Linked DNA regions of Limnospira fusiformis SAG 85.79. The protein of the gene in region 2 interacts with the protein of the main gene of each other region in a pairwise test. Links are inferred from orthologs where the notes say so. Each region holds a gene or a part of one and is shown on either strand. Other genes may lie near its edges.

Region 1 (10,316 bases), 2.8 Mb from region 2 along the record:
AATCAAACCATGGTGCGAGACGTTTAGGAGTCAAATAAGGCTGCAATGCCCGAAATAGCCTCCTAGTGGGACTTCCACCCCTTGGTGGAATATAAGGGACTCGTATCCTGACCATCCCATAACTGTTTATATGTCCCGACGCTTGGAGAAATCTGAGCAAGGCAGGGGACTCAAGGTCATAAACAAACTGAGAAATCAGGGAGTAGAGAGTAAAGGCGATAGCCACCCCCAATTTCAGGATACACGATTCTGGGATTGAAGCGGGGAACGGAAGGCGTGAGGTAGAACCTACTACCAAATGCGACCACTGCCAACCATCCATGACTAGGGAAACCGAATGTCTGGCTTGAACCATCGTAATGATTTAGCAGCGTAATAGGTTGCCACGCTGCGCTCAAAAGAGCAAGGGGAAAAGTAGGGTTTTGCATAAAACACCTACACAGACCTTTTTAAGTACCCCGGTGGAGAGGACAAGTCTAAAGATGGAATGCCCATATAAACGGAACGTTTAAACTCCTCATTGGTTCTCCTTATCAAAAAAGTGAGCAATATTACTCACAAGGAGTAGCGAAAAGTGTAAGCGTATACCATTGAGGGGAAAGGATGTGACTGAAAGCCAATGCCTAATTGTAATGATTAGGATATGCCCACTAGTCACGGTGTAGATATGGAGACTGCGACAAGTAGGAGTAATATGACGAGAGCGAGTTTAAAGACTACGAGTTGTATGCCAAGCTCCCAAAGTTGGAATCATAAAGCGGGGGTTCGTAACCCTGTTCCTAGTGACAAAAAGGGTATCTACATTAGGAGCCGTATGAGGTGAAAGTCTCAAGTACGGTTTGGAAGTGGAGTTGGGGAAGGTGACTTCCCTTTCGACCATAACCTTACAAAGCTTTCCGAACCAAACTAAAACTCAATGACCGTCATCGCACCTTGATGGCCAAACACGCGGGTTATGCTCGGTTCGTGTTTAATTGGGGATTACACTTATGGAGGTCAGCTTATGAAGAGGGACTCAAGCCTAATATCAACTCTATTAAAAAGGTTTTTACTCATTATGTGAAACCTCAATATCCTTGGATGTCCGAATTGTCTTCTAAAGTTGATCAATATGCCTTCATTAATCTAGGGGATGCCTTTAAGCGATTCTTCAAAGGAATAAGCAGTTATCCTAAATTTAAGAATAAAGGCCACCATGATAGTTTTACGCTTGACAATTCCGGAAGGCCATTCAATCTGTCAGGAACTCGCCATAAGCTGCCTTTTGTGGGCTGGGTTTCTACATTTGAGGCTCTACCCGAAAGTTGGGTTAAGAAAGTCACTATAACGCGCCAAGCAGGTGACTGGTATATGAGCTTTTTCGTAGAAATCACGCCAGAAATTACACCGAAATATCGAGAGAGAATCGGGGTTGACCTAGGAATTAACAATTTGGCGACTTGCTCCGATGGGACCCAATTCTCTAGTCCCAAGGCTTATAAAGCAGCCACCCAAAAACTAGCTCAATTACAACGTCATTTAAGTCGCAAAGTCAAAGGCTCGAAAAATTGGGCCAAATGTCTCTTAAAAGTTCAAAAGCTACATCAAAGAGTAGCAAACATTCGGCGGGACACGATTCATAAAATAACTACTTTTTTGGCTAAAAACCACAGCCAAGTAGTCATTGAAGATTTGAATGTGTCAGGTATGCTGAAAAATCATGGTTTGGCGGGTTCGATCGCTGATGCTTCATTTTATGAGTTCCGTCGTCAACTAGGTTACAAGGCAGAACGTTATGGTTCAAAGTTGATTATTGCCGATAGATTTTATCCATCCAGTCAACTGTGTTCTAATTGCGGTTATCGTCAAAAAATGCCCCTAGTCCGTCGGACTTTTGAATGTCCAAACTGTGGCTTGAAGATTGATAGAGATTTGAACGCCAGTATAAATTTAGAAAAATCGCCTGGTTCCGACGATTACACTTGTGGACGGGGTGCTGCCGACAGTCCCGGACGAAGCAAGAAATAAACATCAATATCCGGCTATGTCCGGTTTTGTTTAAGTTTTATAGAGCAGTACAACCATTGAATTCTCAACCTGAATCATCACCACTTGAACCTAATTTAACCACAGGCTCTCAGTCCCCCGACGAGCCTATAGATTACCTCAAGCGTCAGGCTGAAGATTTGAGGCAGGAAATTGCCCAACTTCAGATAACTAAGGCAAAATTACAGCAGGAACAAACCGCCCTCACTCAATCTATGGGAAACCTGGTTTCTGAAGCCCTCAGCCAGTTGGAGGCGAGGCGACAGACTCTACAGGTGGAAGTAGAAAAACTCGAACGTCGCCGAGAACGCATTGAGCAAGAAATGCGAACTACTTTTGCAGGGGTTTCTCAGGATTTGGCTATCCGAGTCCAAGGTTTTAAAGATTATTTGGTTGGTAGTCTTCAAGACCTGGCGGCTACCGCAGAACAGCTTGAGTTAATCCCAGAAGAACCCATCACTCCCCCTGCTGCTAGTTCCACTCCCGCAGGTCAGTCGGCGGAGTCCGTGGCTGAACCTGACCCTAATACTCAATTTACGAAGTCGGCTTTTGCTGAACAAACCAAACAAATTCGTCGGATTATTGACCAATACCGCACTAATCCTGACTATTATGGCCCCCCTTGGCAGTTCCGCCGCACTTTTGAGCCTATCCACGCTAAACAGGTTTCTAATTGGTTCTTTAACCAAGGTGGACGCGGTGCGTTGCGGACTATGGGAAGCCGTCTGCAAAATATTCTGGTGGCTTCGGCGACTATATCTATTCTCAGAAGTCTCTATGACAGACGTTTGGGGACTTTGGTTTTGGCGAATAGTCCAGAACGCCTGGGAGAGTGGCGGCGGGGACTTCAAGACTGCTTAGGAATTGACCGCCGTGATTTTGGACCTGAGCGAGGGTTGGGATTATTTGAAGACCCAGAGTTATTGGCTCAAAAAGCGGACAGGTTGGTTAATGATGGTCGGCTTCCGTTTATTATTATTGATGATACAGAGGACAAAATTAGCCTCTCGTTGCTCCAGTTTCCCCTCTGGTTGGCTTTTGCTCCTGACCCACAGGCGGCGGCTCAGTCATCCTTCGATAGGTTTTGAGGGCAGTTGATATAGGCTAGTCGGATTCGGTTTGCAAATTGTCGATGGATGCAGGAAATTTGATTAAATATGGTTAATTGGTTCATTCTCAATGGGGTGGTGTTGGTGGTGGCTTATCTGCTGGGCTCAATTCCTACTGGATATGCGATCGCCCTTTGGTTCTATGGTATTGATATCCGGGCGGAGGGTTCTGGTTCAACTGGCGCAACTAATGTATTAAGAACCTGTGGTAAACTGCCAGCGATCATGGTTTTAGCAGTCGATATTTTGAAGGGTGTCGCTGCTATTGCTATGGTTTTCTGGGTGTATTCCCTCAATGAAACCCGCCAAATTGCTACTATGGCTGGGATTGACTCCCCTCAAGTTTTGGCTTACTCGATAGCCACATTATCTGGCTTAATCGCCGTATTCGGGCATACAATGTCTATATGGATAGGCTTTAAGGGCGGTAAATCTGTGGCTACCAGTTTGGGGATCTTATTTGCTCTCAATTGGCTGCTGGCTTTGGCTACATTGATTGTATTTGGGGTGGTTTTAGCTGTTTCCCGGATTGTATCTTTAAGTTCTATTGCTGGGGCTATCACCATCGCGGCTTTAATGATTATCACCGGACAACCCCTCCCCTACCAAATTTTTGCGATCGCCGCCGGAACTTATGTGATTTGGCGACATCGTAGCAATATCGAGCGGATTTTGCAGGGTACAGAACCCCGCATTGGTCAAAAACTCTCAGCAGACCCTACCCCCTAATTCCCTAATTCCCGGGAGCGATCGCCAGCCGCTTTCACCGCCTTAATTAAAGCCGAGCGAAAACCCGCCGCCTCTAGTTCCGCAATTCCCGCAATAGTTGTACCCCCTGGACTGGTGACGCGATCCTTTAATTCGGCTGGGTGTAATTGAGATTCCCGCAAGAGTTGAGCGGTTCCCCAAACGGTATCCAGAGCCAACTTTGAGGCGATCGCTCTAGGAAGTCCAGCCGCCACTCCTCCATCAGTCAAAGCCTCAATCATAATCGCCACATATCCAGGACCAGAACCCGATAAACCGGTTACCGCATCCATCAAATATTCTGGAACTTCCACCACATCCCCAACTGCTGCTAAAATCTCCGTAGCGCGTTTAATCTGTGCAGGTTCCACGGAACTACCAGCAGCCAAAGCGCTAACTCCGGCTCCTACTGTAGCGGGAGTATTTGGCATAACCCTAATCACTGGAGAGTCTGAAAAAACCCTCTCCAACTTAAACAGGGTAACACCCGCCAAAATAGAGATGATGATAGTACCCGGCTTTAGCAGTCCTTTTAAATCGTCAGCCACCCAGCCAAAAATCTGAGGCTTGACAGCCAGCAACAGCACCTCAGTAGCTTTCGCCACTTCCCGATTATCAGATGTTACCCCAACCCCATATTTGTCAGACAGAAACTGACGGCGATCGCCAGAAGGGTCACTAACCATCACCATTCCCGGGGCATAAATCTGCTTCGCCAACAGACCCGACAGCAAAGCCTCTCCCATGACCCCGCCACCAATCAATCCCAATTTAAACTCACTCATCCGTCCATTATCTCAAAATTTGGGCTAAGGATTAGGGGAGAAGCATAACTATCACCTGCCAAACATCTCCCCTTGTCCCATCGTATCTGCATCACCCGCAACTACTGCATCGCCTGGACCTTTTCTGGTTGCCAAGCCGAGGAAGGACTAGAACTCACGCGGGGACGCACACCGGGAACCTCATTAGCCACCCCACCTTGAGTTCTAACCTGAACACAACTAGGAGCAAACAGAAAGATGCTTTCTCCAATGCGTTCTTGATGACCATCGAGGGCATAAGTGCCACCAGCCACGAAATCTACCGCTCTCTGAGCTTGGTCTGGGTCCATCATCGTCAAATTCAGAACTACAGACTTGCGTTCCTTCAGGGCGCGGATAGCGGCCGGCATTTCTTCAAAAGTGCGAGGTTCCATAACCATCACTTCCGAAATTCCGTTGATCGCTCCTGGCATTCCAATTACATTATTCATTCCTGTTGAACCCATTGTTACTGATTCAGATGTCATATTACCACCTCCGACCGCCGCCACAGCACGTTCACGGGGGCGACGAGACCCACGACGTTCTTCCTCTGACATGAGAGGAGCAGCCTGTGGTTGAGGGGCTTGATACATATTCTGGTATTGTTCCCCTTCCATTTCATCGTATTCGTAATCGTACTCAACTGACTCATTGAGTCCTACGAAATCTCTAAGTTTGCTAAACAGTGTATTCACGGCTCACTCTGCTCCATAAAACTGCCACAAAACGTCACCATTGACATTTTGATATTTACTGCCTGCATTACCCAGACTGTAACCAGTCCCCGGATAGACAGGCCTTGTACCCTAAAGCACAGGGTCAACTAAATTTACACGAGATCCCCAATTGAGGAAACAACCCTTAAAGATCTCATATGTTGAGTAACTGCTCTAAAGATACCGCTCTAGCTGACCTGGTGGGGGCTGATTGTCATCATTTTTTTAGACATTTCCTCCCCTCACACAAAGGCAGATGATTAAAGTTTAACCCGAAAGTTCCTCATCCCCCCTATTGATAGTTCATCAGGTGGACTGCTCTATAAAACTTAAACAAAACCGGACATAGCCGGATATTGACGTTTATTTCTGGCTTCGTCCGGGACTGTCGGCAGCACCCCGTCCACAAGTGTAATCGTCTGAACCAGGCGATTTTTCTAAATTTATACTGGCGTTCAAATCTCTATCAATCTTCAGGCCACAGTTTGGACATTCAAAAGTCCGACGGACTAGGGGCATTTTTTGACGATAACCGCAATTAGAACACAGTTGACTGGATGGATAAAATCTATCGGCAATAATCAACTTTGAACCATAACGTTCTGCCTTGTCACCTAGTTGCCGACGGAACTCATAAAATGAAGCATCAGCGATAGAACCCGCCCAACCATGATTTTTCAGCATTCCAGACACATTCAAATCTTCAATGACTACTTGGCTGTGGTTTTTAGCCAAAAAAGTAGTTATTTTATGAATCGTGTCACGGCGAATATTAGCTACTCTTTGATGTAGCTTTTGAACTTTTAAGAGACATTTGGCCCGATTTTTTGAGCCTTTGACTTTGCGACTTAAATGACGTTGTAATCGAGCTAGTTTTTGGGTGGCTGCTTTATAAGCCTTGGGATTAGAGAATTGGGTCCCATCGGAGCAAGTCGCCCAATTGTTAATTCCTAGGTCTACCCCGATTCTCTCTCGATATTTCGGTGTAATTTCTGGCGTGATTTCTACGAAAAAGCTAATATACCAGTCACCTGCTTGGCGCGTTATAGTGACTTTCTTAACCCCACTTTCGGGTAGAGCCTCAAACGTAGAAACCCAGCCCACAAAAGGCAGCTTATGGCGAGTTCCTGACAACTTGAATGGCTTTCCCGAATTGTCAAGGGTAAAGCTATCATGGTAGCCTTTCTTCTTAAATTTAGGATAACTGCTTATTCCCTTGAAGAAGCGCTTAAAGGCATCCCCTAGATTAATGAAGGCATATTGATCAACTTTAGAAGACAATTCAGATATCCAAGGATATTGAGGTTTCACATAATGAGTAAAAACCTTTTTAATGGAGTTGATATTAGGCTTGAGTCCCTCTTCATAAGCTGACCTCCATAAGTGTAATCCCCAATTAAACACGAACCGAGCATAACCCGCGTGTTTGGCCATCAAGGTGCGATGACGGTCATTGAGTTTTAGTTTGGTTCGGAAAGCTTTGTAAGCCATGATTTTATTTTACCATGAATCCGACTTGATGAGTATGTCGTCAGGGAAATTTGGCATGGTCTGGGGTTTCACCGTATATTCATTATTGAGTTGCGAATCTTTTTGGGTATTGTACCTTATTGTCCTAAGATGTAAAGCAAATCTTGGATTAAATTCTGGCTCCGACCCGATCGCTTTAGATATTCCTTGGGCCGAATATAATTTGTCCCGGTCTAATCATAGTAGCCCCTGCTTCTACGGCTAGTAAATAGTCCCCTGACATACCCATAGATAATTCTGCCATTTTGATATTAGACCAGTTTTGCGCCCCAATTTCAGCCGCTAACTGACGGGTTTTTTCAAAAACCGATCGCGTTTGGGTTTCGGTCAAGCCTTGGGGGGGAATTGTCATTAGACCTTGAATATTTAGGGACTCACAGGCATTAAGCTGGGGTAAATCAGCCAGTAACTCCGGGACTGTCCAACCATATTTGTTAGGATCTGGGAGGATTTTCACCTGTAGGCAGATCCGGGGACAGCGAGACTGTTCTCTAGCCAGGCGATCGAGTCTTTGGGCTAATTTCCAACTATCAACCGAGTGGAGCCAATCAAAATGAGCGATCGCCGTCGCCGCCTTATTGCTTTGTAGATGACCAATCAAGTGCCAAGTAATATCCCTGAGATCTTGCAATTGAAGTTGTTTCGCCTCTGCTTCCTGAACACGATTTTCGCCAAAATCCCTCACTCCGGCTTCATAAGCCAAGCGTATAGCCTCCACCGAAACCGTTTTGGTCACAGCGACCAGTCGCACCTCTGGGGGAATAGCAGCCCGAATTTGGGCAATTCTTTCAGCGATCGAATCAGTCATAGTCAGTCATAGTGGGTTAGTCAAGCTATAGAAAGGTCTGCTGATGAATTATTTGCAGTTTTTTATAAGGCTCCATTTGGCCAGTGCGTCGCAACATTCGCAAACGAATTTCCACTAACATCTTGGCATCGGAGCGGCTTATCGGTTCAAACTTCAAGCCAGCCGGTGATTGAGTCACCAAGAAAAATAGGCGTTGGGCGTAAAGGGTAGTAAATAATTCCTGATTATCTTCAACTGGGCAAACTTTAAAAAGTAAGCCAAAGTTGGGATGGTTCATGTAAGTTTCTGTTGTCATTCCGCCTCACGCATCAGCAAGCACTAACTTAGAAAAAAGGCAATTACCTGGTGTTACTCTGCTATTCGAGCCCGTCTATCAGAGATATATCCCAGAATCAAATAATCAGCCGATTTATCTTGACACTCTCAGGCGCACTTTTCAAGTCATAGCGCCTCGCACCGGGAAGCGGGGAAAGAGTGTTGGTCTTAAGATTCCCAGCCCCAAACCAAACGCATACCCCAAAATATAGTTAAGGCTAATAGGGCGACCCAATCCCACCAATTAATTTGAAGTTGATGCCACTCAACTCGATGTTGGTTAGGACTGGTAAAGCCTCGGACTTTCATGGCATTAGCAATTTGTTCTGCTCTCAATAATAAATTTTCTAGGAGTCGTTCTGCCACCAAAAGCCAAATTTGAGTCGCCCTTCGCCAGCCCAGTTTTTTCCAGTCGATCGCCCTAGTACGCACAGATCTATATAGGTTCTGAATTTCCTCAAGTACCAGGGGAAAGAAACGCAGGGACAGAGTGAGGGTGAGGGCTATTTCTGTTACCGGAATTTTCAGCCGTCGCAATGGTTTCATCAGGCTTTCGATCCCCACAGCAATTTCCTCAGAAGCCGTAGTCAGTAGATATAGATTAGTGCTGTAAACCAGGGTAAACAGCAAGGTACTAATCCGAACACCCAGATCCAGGGAATAGCGGGTAATAGTTAACGGACCCGCTGCCAGCAGAATATAACTATAGGCTGTTGGTTGAGGTAAACCCTCAGTCTCAGTCACCGAATCAGCGGCCGTTGTGGCATTTTCTCCCAGTCCTCCCACTCTCCCAAGACTTTGCATTTCCAAGGCTATCTCATCTCTGGGGAGGCGAGGTTGATGGCTAACACTCAACCCATCAGGTAGGATAGCACTTACTATCAACAATAAGCTACAGAAAGTTAATAGCCAGCCCATTTGTCGCTTCCACACCCGGAACGGAATTGCTGCCACTAGGGTAATCACCATCAATAGCACCACCAACCCCAACCGCCAAAGGGCATTAGAGAGGATCGGTGCAATGAGAAAGCTCATCAACCAGACTAGCTTAATCCGGGAATCAAGGCGATGAAGCCAAGTAATCGGTTGTTCTAAGTATAAACCGATAGGTAGCGATCGCAGTAGGTCCATTTTCTCAACAATTAACTATAGTTGGGGGGATCAATGCCAACTGGGCGCAACTGGTCAGTAATCAAACCTTAGTCGCCCGGTTAGAGGAATTTCTCTCTACTTCCCGCATAGCTTTACCCCGCCATAATAGTCTAATGGGAGTCCCAGCAAATCCCAATTGTTGACGGAACTGGCTTTCCATGTAGCGCCGATAATTATCCCCAAACCGTTTTGGGTCATTCACAAACAAGACAATTGTGGGCGGACTGGAGGTAACTTGAGTTCCATAGTAGATTTTACCCTGTCGTCCTTGGCGACTGGTGGGGGGAGAATGCCAACGGACTGCTTCTTCGATGACTTCATTAATTACCGATGTAGAGACTCGGCGGCGATTTTCTTCGGCGGCTTTGTCCACCAATTTAAAAATTTTCTCAACCCGCTGTCCGGTCATAGCGCTGACAAAAATCATATCTGCCCAATCGAGAAAATACAATCGCGATCGCATTACTTTTTCATACTCTAGGATCGTGTAACTATCCTTTTCCACCGCATCCCATTTATTTACCACAATCACACAGGCGCGCCCGTCATCAGAAATACGACCCGCCAATTTTTGATCTTGGTCTGTGACTCCTTCCACAGCATCAATGACAAACAACACCACATCAGCCCGTCGGATCGCCTTAAAAGCCCGGTTAATCCCAAAAAACTCCGCCCCATACTCAACGTGCTTTTTCCGGCGTATCCCCGCCGTATCTACTAGCCGATAGGTATTGCCATTATGTTCTACGATGGTATCGATCGCATCACGGGTAGTGCCGGAAATTGGACTGACGATCGCCCTTTCCTGACCCAGAAAAGTATTTAATAGGCTAGACTTACCCACATTCGGACGGCCCACAATTGCCACTCGCAATTCTTCGCTGTCCTCATTGTCTGTGGAAGCTGGTAAATTTTCAATCAAAGCATCCAGCAGTTCCCCCGTACCGCTACCATGAATGCTAGAAATCGGAAAAGGGTTTCCCAAACCCAATTCCCAGAATTGCGCCGCCTGAGTCAGTCCCTGGGTAGGAGATTCACATTTATTAACTGCTAAGAGGATCGGAACCTTTTGTTGTCGTAGCCAACTAGCGATCGCCTCATCCCCTCC
Region 2 (10,369 bases):
CATCACCGCCAACCTTCCAACCCGGTTGATTAAACCCCCCAGAAATATGGGTTTCCTGTTTCCCAATTTCTCCCACATTTCCAGCAATATTAGTTTGATTGTCAACGGTTTGGTCTTTTTGGTCAAACACCACCGAAGGTTGAGACTTAGCCGCCGTTTCGGTTTCCGGTTCTTCTGTCGCTTGCGGAAATGGCAACCCTTTGGGTTCTATGCTTCCCCCCGCATAATAAGCCACCACAAAATTATCAGCATTTTCATAGTTTAAAACCGGGTGTTGTCGGTCTTGGGTGCGGGTGGGGATGACCTGGCGAGTATGTAAGGCTAAATCGGCGACCCTCACCGAACCATCTTTTTTAGCGACCCCAGAACCACAAAAGGCTTCCATTAAAGCCATGGTAAATTCGCTATTATGTTTGTGTTTAGAAAGATATGAGAGTTCATCTTCCTTACAGGAGGCAATCAAGGCTTTTCCTCGACCTTCTTGTAATAACTTGATGGCTTCAGGCGGTAAAGGAGAGGCAGCCATTTCTAGTCCTGGTGCTTTGGCTTCTCCCACGCCTCCCGCATGGCAACAGTCCAATAAAGTTAACATTTTTTGGGAGGTAATAGCTTTAAGTTTTTCGGCAAATTCCTGACCACTAATAGCAGTTTGATAGAGTTTATTAATGTTGTAGCCATAGGGCATGAAATAATAAAACTCCCCGGTAGGTGAGGCGACTTGATAGCCATGACCGGAAAAATAGATAACTACAGTTGACTCGGAATTGGTGGTTTTAGCGAGTTGATCTAGGGCTTCTAATACCTGAGAGCGATCGGCTTTTTCATTAACTAATAATGTCACCTGTTCGGGTGGATAGGCGCATCTGGACGGGTCGGTGAGAATGGCAACTAAACCCTCAGCATCATTAACGGTGTTGGGTAAATCTTGACCAACCCCAATTACTAAAGCGTGTCCGTTTTTATAAGTGCTAGACATAATTTAATGGAAACTATAAATTGCCCTTCTGATACCTATAGGCTAACCTCAGATCCGGAAAGTGGCGAAGAATTTAATTATTTCTTAACACGCTATGACCCTCAGCGCCCAATTCCCATAAATAACCCCTCTACCCGGTAATCAGATAAGGGGGGATTCGAGAGTTAATGTAAAGTTTTGTCAAATGATTCCTGATGGCTGATTAAATGTGGGAGAATGGGGGTGTTTGGTAGTAATTTTAGCCCGCAAAAAAAAATATGGATGGGCAAGTTAGGCAGGAACTCCCAGATTTGGTCTATGCTGAAGCTGTAGTGCGATCGCGATCGGGAGAGTCTCTGCTGTCAACACCTAAATCAACTTTACCGACAATTTCTTTAACTAGGAGAAAACCAACCATGCCTTCTGATTCTGCACAACTGATAAACAGAATAGAATATATTATAAATAATTTGGATTTTGAACAGAAAAATGATGACGAAAAACGAGAGACCAGGGAACAAATACAGTTGGAACATATAGAGGCATTGTCCCAACTACAAGAAAAAACTATTGATGTTTTATCTGAAGCTCTGCTAGAAGGTAGCCATCCTCAAGTTAGAGAAGAAGCTATTAAAGTCTTGTTACGTTTTGTACAATTGTTTGATGAGGGTGAGATAGATCCTGGTGGTCCTCAAGGAGGAGGGCGAGCTTATCTCAGGAGGTGGCCAAGACAGCCAAGACGCTGCTATTATATTAGAGGAAAAGGTATTCGTGTATGCACTGATCGAACCGCAAGCAAATTAGTCAATGGTGCATGGGTGGCTATGCGTTAATATATAATGCACTTTTTTAATTATCAAAAAGTTGATTACGGAAAGGGTCGTGACTGAATATTGTATCACAAGTTTCCCTACAACAAATATTGAGATTTTGCTGTTCTACATCAGAATTAGTACAATCTCGATTGCCATCAACGTTAATATAATCAGGCAAGGTTGTTTGACAAAGTATGGCTTCACTTAGTTGAACGTCTGACAGGTTTTTTGCGCCATCTAAGTTGGCTCCTGTTAGATCAGCACCTATGAAACTAGCGTCTTTTAGATCAGCGTCTCTGAAAGTTGCTTCCCTTAAAAATGAATGATCAAATTTAGCATCATAAAGACAAGCACCATCCAGATTAGCTTTAGTTAGGTCAGAACGTTTTAGATCAGGTTCCTCCAATGGTTTAAAATTTGCGTGAGGAAGCACTGAACTTTCAAAATTAACACCAACCATAGATGCTCCTCTGAAGCTAGATTCAGCTAAAATACAAGCCGACAAATTTGCTTTATCAAAATAAGAGTTATCAAAATTTGAATCCTGAATGTCTGAGTTACGAAGATGAATATTTCTTAGTGATTGACCACAAAGATTGATGTCCTTCAAATCACCCATATTCCCAGTTATCCACATATGTTGCAGTCTTAATCTCATTCCGGGATATGATTGACACCCATCTCTATTCAAAATCTTTTCAGTTTCGTAAATAATCCAAAAATGAACTGGAATTAAAATTAACAATGTTGGAACAACTCCAAAAATTCCCAGACTTTTAAATCTTTTGCGCCATTTTTCAGTCTGACTCGCCTTAATAAATTCCGTGGCTAACTCAGATAATGCCACTTCCTGAGCCGCCGTTTTATTAAACTCCCGAGCATCCCGAAGAATGCGACTTTGTAACAAATAATCTGGGGATTTATTTTGAGAACGCCACTCCTCTGCATATCGCTCAAATTTCTGCTTTTGATGCAATTGTTCCCGACGTTCACTTAACCAACCTTGTAGCTTATCCCAATTGTGAATTAACGCTTCGTGGGTGACTTCCAGAGTTTCACCTTGCTGGGGGTCTTGGGAGGTAGACAGGAAACGGACACCTCTGGCGGAAAAACGCCTAATAATTGATTTGATGGCGGGTTCTTCCTGTTTATTGCTAATTAATTCGGAGACCGGAGCGCGGCGGCGGGTGGTTTTGTCGGACTCGTCTAGGTTGACTAAAGCTAGAAAAATGCGACGCGCTAAACTTTGGTCTTCTGGACTTAGGGACTCATATAAACGTTGTACTTCCCCCGCTAAAGCACCCCCCACACCCCCAATTTTTTCTAAGGTTTCTGCGGGGTCTATACCATCTTCTAACCCCTCCCAAATGCGTTGTAATGCAAACTGAAGCAATGGGAGAGCGCCTTCCCTTCCCCGGGTTTGTTCAATTAATAGTTGAATGATTGCAGGTTCGAGGCTATGTCCGGCGAGTTCTGCGGGTTTGGCGATCGCCATTTCTAACTCTTCTCGCTGCATACTCGGCACCAAAAAGCCATTACTAGAAAATAACCCATCTAACCCCGGATCTTGTTGAGTTTCCCGCAAGAAATCACTCCGCATGGTGACAATAACCGAAGTATGTCTATCTGCATCCTTCGCCGCACAGAGTAAATTAGCAATAAAAGCCTTCCTTTCTTCATCGTCTTTACAGAGAGTAAAAACTTCCTCAAATTGATCCACTACCACCACCAGAAGCGACTCATGAATATTCGGGATTTGATTCGCAATGCGTCGTAACCCTTCATACTCTCCCCTATCGCTGGGATTTTTTAACACCCGTTCAAATTCTGCGGTTTTTTCCACTGGTGAAGGGTCATTGGTCACAATTCGCGCCAAAACCGTCGCCAAGGACTCCAGGGGATGAGTAGTCGGAAATAAGACGGCAATTTGAGCTTTTTGATAACCGAATAAAGGTTTTTTATTCAATTCTGGAATTAAACCCGATCGCGTCAATGATGATTTCCCGGAACCAGAAGTTCCATAAATCGGCAAAAATCGATAAGCCGATTCATCTTCATTCAAATCGCGGAATTTTTCCCACAGTCGCTCAATTTGCTTTTCTCTCCCAAAAAAGTACATAGAATCTTCTTCTCTAAATACATCTAATCCCCGATAAGGATTCTCCCCCAATTGAGTCCGCTTAGTTTCCTTCTCCGTGGGTATCGTATAAGCAGAAGCAGATAAATAAACAGTTACCGAACTCCCTTGAATAACATTACCATTAACCTCCCAGGTACGTTGATTAAACCCCCCAGTAATATGAGTTTCATCTTCAAGGGGATTCTGATTCAGTTCTGATGATTTTACCATGATTATTTACCTGCAAATTACTCTGTTTTACTATTCATCTTCGGAGTCATTGGTTTTCCGTTGTTTCGCACCGATAACCACATCTCGCTGTGATTGAATCACATCACCGCCAACCTTCCAACCGGGTTGATTAAACCCCCCAGAAATATGGGTTTCCTGTTTCCCAATTTCTCCCACATTTCCAGCAATATTAGTTTGATTGTCAACGGTTTGGTCTTTTTGGTCAAACACCACGGAAGGTTGAGACTTAGCCGCCGTTTCGGTTTCCGGTTCTTCTGTCGCTTGCGGAAATGGCAACCCTTTGGGTTCTATGCTTCCCCCCGCATAATAAGCCACCACAAAATTATCAGCATTTTCATAGTGTAAAACCGGGTGTTGTCGGTCTTGGGTGCGGGTGGGGATGACCTGGCGAGTATGTAAGGCTAAATCGGCGACCCTCACCGAACCATCTTTTTTAGCCACCCCAGAACCACAAAAGGCTTCCATTAAAGCCATGGTAAATTCGCTATTATGTTTGTGTTTATAAAGATATGAGAGTTCATCTTCCTTACAGGAGGCAATCAAGGCTTTTCCTCGACCTTCTTGTAATAACTTGATGGCTTCAGGCGGTAAAGGAGAGGCAGCCATTTCTAGTCCTGGTGCTTTGGCTTCTCCCACGCCTCCCGCATGGCAACAGTCCAATAAAATTAACAGTTTTTGGGAGGTAATAGCTTTAAGTTTTTCGGCAAATTCCTGACCACTAATAGCAGTTTGATAGAGTTTATTAATGTTGTAGCCATAGGGCATGAGATAATAAAACTCCCCGGTAGGTGAGGCGACTTGATAGCCATGACCGGAAAAATAGATAACTACAGTTGACTCGGAATTGGTGGTTTTAGCGAGTTGATCTAGGGCTTCTAATACCTGAGAGCGATCGGCTTTTTCATTAACTAATAATGTCACCTGTTCGGGTGGATAGGCGCATCTGGACGGGTCGGTGAGAATGGCAACTAAACCCTCAGCATCATTAACGGTGTTGGGTAAATCTTGACCAACCCCAATTACTAAAGCGTGTCCGTTTTTATAAGTGCTAGACATAATTTAATGGAAACTATAAATTGCCCTTCTGATACCTATAGGCTAACCTCAGATCCGGAAAGTGGCGAAGAATTTAATTATTGCTTAACACGCTATGACCCTCAGCGCCCAATTCCCATAAATAACCCCTCTACCCGGTAATCAGATGGGTTAAGGGGGGATAGGAATTTAGGAATTTTTGATGATCTACCGACCAGGAGGCGGACGGCGACGACGGAGAAAATCGGGAATATCAAGTTCCTGGGGCTGAGGTTGTGGCTCAGGAGCAGGAGTCGGTATAGTGCGCTGCTGAGGAATAGAAGTTATGGGTCGAGACAAAGGAACCTCTCTGCCGGATTGGGGAACAGTAGATTTAGATTCACCGGTGAACCCGGTAGCAATGACGGTAATTTTGACTTCACCCTGCATCCGTTCATCAATGACGGCCCCAAAAATAATATTAGCATTAGGATCGACGACTTCATAAATGGTCTCGGCGGCAGCATTGACCTCATGCAAGGTCAGGTCTGTGCCTCCAGTAATATTAAATACAACTCCCCGCGCACCCTCAATGGAGGATTCTAATAAAGGCGAAGAAATAGCAGTTAAGGCAGCTTCCCGCGCGCGTGACTTACCAGAACCAATACCAATACCCAATAAAGCGGAACCGGCATCAGCCATGACGGCACGGACATCAGCAAAGTCCACATTCACCAATCCGGGAATGGTAATAATATCAGAAATACCCTGAACCCCCTGGCGCAATACATCATCAGCATAGCGGAAGGCTTCCTGTACAGGGGTTTGCTCATTAATGACGGACAGGAGCTTATTGTTAGGAATCACAATGAGGGTATCAACGCGAGTTTGAAGGGCGGCAATTCCCTCGTCAGCCTGGGAAATGCGTCGCCGTCCCTCAAAGGTGAAAGGACGGGTAACTACGCCAATAGTTAAGGCTCCAACTTCTTTGGCGATTTCGGCGACAATGGGAGCGCCACCAGTACCGGTGCCGCCACCTAGACCAGCGGTAATAAAGACCAAATCGGCACCGTCTAAGGCTTGGGCGATTTCATCCCGGGACTCTTCAGCGGCTTTTTGACCGATCGCCGGATTTCCGCCAGCTCCCAAACCTCTGGTCAGTTTTTGACCAACCTGAAGGCGTTTAGATGCTTTAGACTGAGTAAGGGCTTGGGCATCGGTATTGACGGCCCAAAACTCGACACCGGAGACCTCGCTATCAATCATCCGGTTAATGGCATTTCCGCCACTTCCCCCTACACCAATAACTTTAATTTTGGCAGCGTTGCTAGGCACAATATCACTACTCCAGGACTGTTCATTAGGGACGGCGTTACCATCATTATTATGATTATTTAATCCTTCATTATTTTGGCGAAAGGGGTTAGCCGATTCTGCTGCCGTCCACAGGCTGGCTTTTCCTTCAGGTTGGTTGTTATTTGGGGTAGATCCCAGATTGCTCTTATCAAGCATCATTTTAAGTATTTGGGGTAGATGAATCAGTTTTAATATTTAAACAAGTCCAAGTCAACTAAGTTTGTTTAAGTTGAGCTAACAACCCAAAACGCTAATATAGCAGTTATCAGGACAGTAGGACTTAGATAGTTAGTGACACCTAGATGGTCAAGTCTTTCCTTTTGGTTCCAGTTTAAGCTGTTCCCGGCTCTGAATACTGACCCTAGGAATCTCTCCCCGGTCCTGGTTAGTTTAATAATGATTTAAACTATACAGGGATGTAGTCAAGGGTTCACTTAGAGAAGGAGGCTTCTGATAGTGATGACTGATCTGAGATCATTAACACCAAGGGAGAGTTGGGATTTCTGAGATCAATATAGTCCACTTGACTCACATCAACTTGTTCCGGCAATTTTCTCATGCGATCGATAACCTGCAACTGTTCCCAAAAGTGTGTACTGTATGAGCCAATATGCACCTCGCCGATCTCAGTCATTAAAATAATATTAGCTGGATTTTGCCAGTCAATTTCATGGATGTCAACCGGGGAGCGACTCAGATCACTATACATCTGCTGCCAATGGGGTCGATACATCTCAAAGTTACCGATTACTCTCAGATTTGGCAGTTGACCTGTTTGTTCTAGCTCAGTATAACTTGATAATGGCATCCAACTACCTTCAGCATCCAACCAGCCAACGATCGCCTCAGTTCCTGGGGTAGTAGTTCCTATGGGAGGTTGAGCGATCGCCACAGGTTCTCGTTCAGTCACTTCTATAGTAAGGCGGGGAGGAAATACCTGCCTAATCACGATCGCTTCCGATATGGGAGCATTATCGATCAAGGCTTGTTGAATAGCTGAAGGTTGAATTTGCCACACTGATTGAGGATAGGACAAAGGCAGGTGTGAGCGAATATTGTGCTGAGAAAGTAACTGATTACCCTTAATCTCGACCTGTTCAGCTTCTTTAATTAACCAAATCGGCTGACTAATTCCCCAAAATACCCCCCCAGAAATACCTCCGACCGCCAGAACCTGCCAAATCACCCGAACCAATTTTAAACGTCGCTGACGGCGAAGTTGTCGTCGGCGAGTCCCTAATCGATTGCGAGAAGTAAACACAATATTGGCCATTCCTAATTTTTGTCCCTTCTAATTCCCTTATCTAAAAGACTATCCCCCTTGACTGCTATTCCCCTAGTGGGGGGAGAAACCACATCCCTGGCGTATCAGCATCATCCTACACTCAAAAGGAGGCATCGTAACATAAGTGAGTCAATTATGGTTGGACTTAACCTGAACCAATTTTACAAAGCCTGCAATCCCAGCAAAACCATTGATATGGCGAATCTGGAAGATCAGCAGTATTATATCGATTTTTCGTCGGTTCGCGGCAGCAATATTGTTCGCGAGTTAAGCCGCACTATCACATTGCTTTCCAGTGATGAACCCACCTGTCAGTTATTTTCTGGACACATCGGGTGCGGAAAATCCACAGAACTGTTTAGACTCAAAGATAGTCTGGACCAACAAGGATACCATGTAGTTTACTTTGAGTCATCCCAAGATCTGGATATGGCTGATGTTGACATCAGTGATATTGTACTGGCGATCGCTCGTCAAGTGAGCGAAAGCATTCAAACTGCCGCAGTGCAGTTAAAACCCGGATACTTCGGCCGCCTGTTTACGGAGATTGGTGATTTTTTGCAAACCCCCATTGAATTATCTGGTGAGGCGGAAATTTCCATTGGTATTGCCAGAATTACCGCTCGCACCAAAGATTCCCCTAAACTGAGATCTCAACTGCGACAATACCTTGAACCGAGGGTTAGCACTATTTTAGAGGCGATTAATGAGGAACTACTTAAACCTTCTAACGAGACTCTCAAAAAGAGAGGCAAAAACGGGTTAGTAGTGATTGTTGATAATTTAGATCGGGTAGATAATTCCCCCAAATCCTGGGGACGTACTCAGCCAGAATATTTATTTGTTGATCGGGGTGAGCAACTCAGACGGCTACATTGTCATGTGGTCTATACAATTCCTTTAACTTTAATGTTTTCTAATGATTATGGTCGGCTTTCCAGTCGATTTGGGGTGAAACCAAAAGTCTTGCCGATGGTTCCGGTATGCAATCGAGATGGTTCAGATAATCCCCAAGGTATGGCTTTATTGCAACAGATGGTTTTAGCGCGTGCTTTCCCGAATTTACCACCCGAAGAACGGATTTCTTATATTCCCGAATTGTTTGAGACCCCCCAAGTTCTCGATCGCCTCTGTCGGGTTAGTGGTGGTCACATGAGACGATTGCTAATGTTAATGTACAGTTGTCTACAACAGGATGATCCACCTTTTTCGGCTGATTGTTTAGAGACGGTAATTCGGGAATATCGCGATGACCTATTAGGAGCTATTACCGATGACGAGTGGGATTTACTTTTGCAAGTAGTCGAAAATCAAAGCGTGCGCGGGGAAGATGAATGTCAAACCCTCTTGCGGAGTATGTTTGTCTTTGAATATCGCGATCGCTCTGGTCGTTGGTTTGGCATTAACCCAGCTTTGATAGATACACCCAAATATCAAAATTGGCAACTTAATAAATCTCCCACTCATCCACCAGCAGCCATGAATTAATTAGTATCTGCTCAATATCTGCCAATAAGTCCTAATTAAGACCATCTACCAGCCGATATTATGGTCAGACATATCGGTTATTTTTTGCTGCCAATTTTACCGGAAATCTCGGCCAAGATAGCGACTAGTTTTTCGGGTTTTCTCGCACAAAAATTACGGGAAGTGTTAAATTTTTATTTTTTTTTAAAATTTATCATTATCATGTATAATAAGTAGGAGTCAGGGTGTAGTTTAGTCAGAATGCCAGCATACTATAAGTCAGATTGTAGTGAGAGCGTTGAGCATTGGGGGGCCACAGCCACCAGTGTTAATCAACCACAGAAATCACGCTATAGTATTTTGACTAATGAAAAATTGATTGAGTATTGCTATCTGTACTGGATGGTAATTTTCAATTAATTGTGAATATTTAATGATGTCTAAGCCACCGACTGGATAGGCATCTATAATCTCAGGGAATCAGCCACAATTGGAGCCGGGGAAACTCCAAAATTATCAATCCTCACCTAACGAATACTGATTAAATAGCCACCCTCAACTCACCGGGTTAAATTCAGCCATGACTAATCAATTAACGCCTCAGAAATTCGAGAGCCAAAATCAGCGATCGCTACAAAGATTAGCCCGCGCTATTTCTTTTTCCAAAGGTCAATTTTCTCTAATTTTAGTAAGCTGTAACTATTCCTATCTGCAAACGAAAGTGATCAAGCAATTACGGGAAAAATTACCAGAAGCAGAGACCATTCAAACCATCACGCTTTCCCCGAAAGTTACCACCCTCTACACCACATTATTAGATCGCATAGCCACCCCTACCCCTAGCGTCTTAATGGTCATGGGTTTAGACACAGTAGAGGCTTTAGAAACCCTGCTAAGTTCGACCAACCAAGTCCGGGATGAATTTCGGAAGAATTTTTCCTGTCCTTTAGTATTGTGGACTACAGATATCCTAGCCAAAAAACTAATCCGACTAGCGCCAGACTTTAAAAGTTGGGGTGCAGCTACGATTAAATTTGAAATGGCGACCCCAGACCTGATTAAATCACTGACCCTGCAAGGTAACACGCTGTTTTCCTTAGCGGAAT

Evidence for each region.
Region 1: the proteins of ftsZ (region 2) and HFV01_RS01645 interact in binary tests that used the Bacillus subtilis proteins (3 or more experiments, as listed by UniProt). The link is inferred for Limnospira fusiformis SAG 85.79 from one-to-one orthologs.

Annotation. Positions count from the first base shown.
Region 1 is NZ_CP051185.1:305,611-315,926, reverse strand. The notes cover bases 3,576-6,310. They hold HFV01_RS01645 (cell division protein SepF), read right to left. Parts: upstream 5,383-6,310; coding sequence 4,768-5,382; downstream 3,576-4,767. Other genes in these bases: HFV01_RS01640 (RNA-guided endonuclease InsQ/TnpB family protein), read right to left, coding at 5,767-6,310; proC (pyrroline-5-carboxylate reductase), read right to left, coding at 3,860-4,666; plsY (glycerol-3-phosphate 1-O-acyltransferase PlsY), read left to right, coding at 3,576-3,863. Outside these bases: HFV01_RS01670 (hypothetical protein), read right to left, coding at 177-398; HFV01_RS01665 (RNA-guided endonuclease InsQ/TnpB family protein), read left to right, coding at 937-2,007; HFV01_RS01660 (DUF3086 domain-containing protein), read left to right, coding at 2,064-3,113; more of plsY, read left to right, coding at 3,183-3,575; more of HFV01_RS01640, read right to left, coding at 6,311-6,894; HFV01_RS01635 (YggS family pyridoxal phosphate-dependent enzyme), read right to left, coding at 7,070-7,741; transcriptional coactivator PipX, read right to left, coding at 7,767-8,036; HFV01_RS01625 (energy-coupling factor transporter transmembrane component T family protein), read right to left, coding at 8,225-9,187; ribosome biogenesis GTPase Der, read right to left, coding at 9,249-10,316. UniProt on the Bacillus subtilis protein: Cell division protein that is part of the divisome complex and is recruited early to the Z-ring. Probably stimulates Z-ring formation, perhaps through the cross-linking of FtsZ protofilaments. Its function overlaps with FtsA.
Region 2 is NZ_CP051185.1:3,064,676-3,075,044, reverse strand. What follows is about bases 4,528-7,315. They hold ftsZ (cell division protein FtsZ), read right to left. Parts: upstream 6,671-7,315; coding sequence 5,384-6,670; downstream 4,528-5,383. Other genes in these bases: HFV01_RS14385 (cell division protein FtsQ/DivIB), read right to left, coding at 6,942-7,315; HFV01_RS14395 (caspase family protein), read right to left, coding at 4,528-5,197. Also shown: HFV01_RS14410 (caspase family protein), read right to left, coding at 1-976; HFV01_RS14405 (HEAT repeat domain-containing protein), read left to right, coding at 1,372-1,788; HFV01_RS14400 (nSTAND1 domain-containing NTPase), read right to left, coding at 1,805-4,120; more of HFV01_RS14395, read right to left, coding at 4,151-4,527; more of HFV01_RS14385, read right to left, coding at 7,316-7,784; HFV01_RS14380 (P-loop NTPase fold protein), read left to right, coding at 7,932-9,284; HFV01_RS14375 (WD40 domain-containing protein), read left to right, coding at 9,844-10,369. UniProt on the Bacillus subtilis protein: Essential cell division protein that forms a contractile ring structure (Z ring) at the future cell division site. The regulation of the ring assembly controls the timing and the location of cell division.